One region of the Novosphingobium panipatense genome, then DNA from elsewhere that is predicted to be linked to it. Evidence: predicted binding sites of a transcription regulator. Region 1 holds the regulator's gene; the other holds the start of a gene.

Region 1 (2,201 bases):
GCCCATACGTTCGCTTCGCTGCCAGGAGCCGTCAACCTGCTGCCTGCGACCGGCAACGGCGCATTCCTCGTCTTCATCCTCGGCGGACTGTGGCTCGGCTTATGGAGCGGTCGTGTGCGCTGGCTTGGCCTGCCCCCGGCGCTAGGCGGAGCCTTCCTGTTGGCCATGTCACCGTCTGCAGACATTCTCGTGCCGGGCGACGGCCGACAGGTCGGCGTGGTGGAGGAGGGCGGGCAGCGGTTGTTCCTCCTCAGGAACAGCGACGGCGGCTTCGTGCGCGACAACCTGATGGAATTTACCGGCATGGAAGCGGAACCTCTTTCTCTGGCTCGCTGGCCGAATGCCCGTTGCAACCAGGACTTCTGCACCTTCACCATCGTACGTGAGGGCAGGAACTGGCGACTGCTCTTGTCACGCGGACGCGATACCGTCCCCGAGCGCGCGCTTGCCGCCGCATGTGAGCGCAGCGATATCGTCATAGCGGATCGCTGGCTGCCCAGGAGTTGCCGCCCCCGGTGGTTTAAAGCCGACCGCCGCAGTCTGAAACAAAGCGGAGGACTTGCTATCCACCTGGGTGAGCAGAGGATCGACACCGTCGCTCAAACCCAGGGAGAACATGGGTGGTGGGTAAGGCGTCCCGACGCCTTGGACAGGCCGCGGCGGCCTTAAGTCGCCGCATCCTGTTCCTCAACGTCCGTCATCGAACGAGGTTTTGTTCAGTGATAACGGCGGAGCAAACCTGCCAGCTTGCCTTGGACCTCAACCTCGTCCGGTCCGTAGATCTGCGGTTCATAAGCGGCATTCGCAGGGTCCAGCCGAACCATGCCGGCTTCGCGACGAAGGTACTTGAGCGTCGCTTCTTCGCCGCGGACCAGCGCGACCACAATTTCACCGTCCCGGGCGGAGCTGGTGCGCTTCACCAGCGCAAAGTCGCCGTCCAGTATGCCAGCTTCGATCATCGAATCGCCTGAAACCTCAAGCGCATAATGTTCCCCGGTGCCCAGCAGCGCTGCAGGTACCGGCAAGGTCGACTGCCCTTCCAGCGCCTCGATGGGAACGCCAGCGGCGATCCGGCCGTGCAGAGGGATTTCGATGACGTCATTGGCGGGTTGCGCGGCGGGACGACTGGTGGCCGGCGCTGACTGGTCATTGCTGTTCGCCGCCATGGCGGGGCGCGTAGCGCGAAGGCTCGCGTCATCCGGCTGACGCAGGACCTCGAGAGCGCGGGCCCTGTTGGGCAGGCGTCGAATGAAGCCACGCTCCTCAAGCGCGGAGATGAGCCGGTGCACCCCGGACTTCGACTTGAGATCCAGCGCCTCCTTCATCTCCTCAAAGCTGGGAGAAATGCCGCTTTCGTCGAGCCGGGTCTGAATGAACCGGAGCAGTTCGTGCTGCTTGCGCGTCAACATGGTCGCTGCCTTTTCGTCGGGTGCGAACGGGAAATCGATCTTCTGTTCTCCTAGTGAACATTCGGAGAACAAGCAAGCAACGAATTGCACCCGTTTTCACATCGAACCGGCACCCTCCAGCAGGAAGACATGGACGTCGTCCCCCGGTACAGCGGCCTCGGCAAGAGGCAGTCGGTCGATCAGGGCGTTGCTGGCGGCAAGAGAGGAGAGTGCTCCGCTGTCCTGAAGGGGATTCGGGCAGACGAATTCACCATCCCATGTGCCGCGCAGGAATTCGCGGCGGTGACCGTTCTGGCGAAGCGGTGCCGCGATCCTGGCCTTGCAGCGGATGGGCAGCACCCGGGCCGCACCCGCTGCTGCCCGGAGAAGCGGCAGGAGAAACATGTAGGCGGTGACGTAGCTGGACACCGGGTTGCCGGGCAGACCGAGTATGACCTGTACTCGCCCATTCTGCTTACGCGTGGCGACGAGGATGGGCTTGCCGGGCTTGATGGCGACCCGCCAGAAAGCGATGTCCGCTCCCCAGCTTTCCAGCGCCGGGCGTATCAAGTCGTGATCTCCAACGGATGCCCCGCCCGTCGTGACGATGATGTCGCACCCGGCCGCGCGGTCGAGAGCGGCAGTGAGATCTTCCACGGTGTCGGCAACTGGTCCTAGCCGCAAGATCTCGCTTGCGAGCGGCGCGGCGAGAGCTGCCAGCATCGTGCCGTTAGTTGCGGGGATCTGGTGCGCTTCACAGCATTCCGGATCAGCTGCCAGTTCGTCACCGCTGTCGACAATGGCAATGCGGGG
Region 2 (2,201 bases), on a different contig from region 1:
CCTCACAAGAATGTGGCCGACGCGCAAACACTACGACCAATGCGCTCGGTAAAGCTGCCTCAATGCACCGTGGAATGGGGAAAATCCTGATTGAATGAAGCAGAACTACCGCGATGATGCGTGTCTACGGACCCCGAAGATCTTATCAAGAAGAGCTGAAATGGATCGCACGCCGCCATTGAAAAGCAAGATACTGATAGCTGACGATCATCACGCGATACGCCAGGGCGTGCGAGGCTTGCTGGAAGCGCACCCGGGCTACGATATTGTGGCAGAGGCCAGTGACGGCCGCGCGGCCTTGCGACTTGCGCTTGAAAACAAGCCGGACATCGCAATACTCGATTACTCGTTGCCGCTGATGAATGGTCTTGAGCTTACGCGGTCAATTAAGCACGAACTGCCTCGGACAGAAATATTGATTTACACGATGCATGATCGCGAAAGCGTCCTAGTCGATGTGCTCCGGGCAGGCGCGCGTGGCTACGTCTTGAAGTCAGACAGCGGAGCTCACCTCGTTGCGGCTGCCTCTGCCCTTGCCAAGCATAAACCTTACTTTTCAGGTGCGATTTGAGACGCTGCTCGAGCATTTCATCGACAGCGACCATAGCGCAGACGGACGGATCGTTCTGACGGCAAGGGAGCGCGAAATCGTCCAACTCATCGCCGAGGGTAAACTCAACAAACAGATTGCACATCTGCTTTCCATCAGCGTGAAGACCGTGGAAACGCACCGCTCCGCAGCCATGCACAAGCTCAAGATCAAGTCCACTGCCGAGCTTGTACTCTATGCAGTGCGAAACAATATCGTGGAGCCCTGAAAGTCCGTTCCAGAAAGCGTCAGGCGTGCTGTCGGCTCGACTGTGAATGGCCGTTCGGTTGGTCGAAGGTGGAAGAAGCACCGCCTCGCGCCGGTTCCGGTTGGGGCAATTGCTGCCTCGCCAATCGCGTTTCGGGATCAGGGTAGGTGGAAAAAAGCCGCGGCGACCGGGGCGGGGCCGCCGCGACCACTGCCGTTGACAGGGGGTTGGCACATGGCTGACCCTTCGGCAGCGGCACGCTTTTGCTCGAATAGCCTTGCGCTTCCAATCCGGATTTCTTCCTGCGGAAATCGCCCTCCCGGAAGGAGCAGCACCTTGCATGCGGCCTCGCTGGAACATATAAAGAACGAATGTCTCATCCCTCCGTTCTGGAACGTTTGAAAATACTGGCTGATGCGGCCAAGTACGATGCGTCATGTGCCTCATCGGGAACGGCAAAGCGCAACAGTCGCGATGGCAAGGGGCTGGGTTCGACGGAGGGGATGGGAATTTGCCACGCCTATGCCCCTGACGGTCGATGCATTTCGCTGTTAAAGCTGCTGCTGACCAATCACTGCATTTTCGATTGCCACTACTGCATTAACCGGAAAAGCTCCAATGTCCGCCGGGCCCGATTCACGCCGCAGGAGGTTGTCGATCTCACTCTTTCCTTCTACCGGCGCAACTATATCGAAGGATTGTTTCTTTCATCCGGTATCGTGAAATCGTCCAACCACACGATGGAACAACTGATAGAAGTTGCTCGAATCCTGAGGGAAGAGCACGAGTTTCGTGGTTACATCCACTTGAAGACAATTCCGGAAGCCGATCCCGAACTGGTGGAACAAGCCGGGCTTTGGGCCGATCGCGTGTCAATCAATGTGGAACTTCCGACAGACACCGGTCTTGCGCGCCTTGCACCTGACAAGAATGGCGCCACCATCGAAGGCGCTATGGGAAAGCTGTCCGGCGCCATCACTGAAGCGCATGATGCGCGGAAGCGTTTTCGAAAGGCGCCCTCCTTTGCGCCGGCCGGCCAATCAACGCAGATGATCGTCGGGGCCGATGGTGCGAGCGACGCGCAGATCGTCGGCAAGGCCAGCACGCTGTATGATCGATTTGCGCTGAAGCGGGTTTATTACTCCGCGTTCAGCCCGATCCCCGAAGCCAGCGCGGTCCTTCCGCTGAAGCGTCCGCCGCTGCTGCGCGAGCACCGCCTCTACCAGTCCGACTGGCTGATGCGCTTCTACGGTTTCGCACCGCAAGAGGTTCAGCAGGCGACTGAAGAGGACGGAATGCTGCCTCTGGACATTGATCCGAAACTGGCGTGGGCGCTGAAATTTCGGGATCGCTTCCCCGTGGACCTGAACCGGGCGCCCCGTGAAGCCATGCTGCGCGTGCCCG

The links. The regulator LexA, encoded in region 1, represses DNA repair genes until DNA is damaged. The targets are predictions, from matches to a motif close to GTTCCNCNCTTGTTCT.
Region 2: QOL62_RS02805 (putative DNA modification/repair radical SAM protein) is a predicted target of LexA. The motif match lies at 1,151-1,166, and genes of this name have one in related genera.

What each region holds. Positions count from the first base shown of each region.
Region 1 is NZ_FXUI01000007.1:21,046-23,246, reverse strand. It holds gene QOL62_RS12155 (ComEC/Rec2 family competence protein) at 1-669, shown strand, start outside; gene lexA (transcriptional repressor LexA) at 717-1,409, opposite strand; gene QOL62_RS12145 (molybdopterin molybdotransferase MoeA) at 1,506-2,201, opposite strand, start outside.
Region 2 is NZ_FXUI01000001.1:603,061-605,261, reverse strand. It holds gene QOL62_RS19835 (response regulator) at 95-571, shown strand; gene QOL62_RS19830 (response regulator transcription factor) at 561-818, shown strand; gene QOL62_RS02805 (putative DNA modification/repair radical SAM protein) at 1,169-2,201, shown strand, end outside.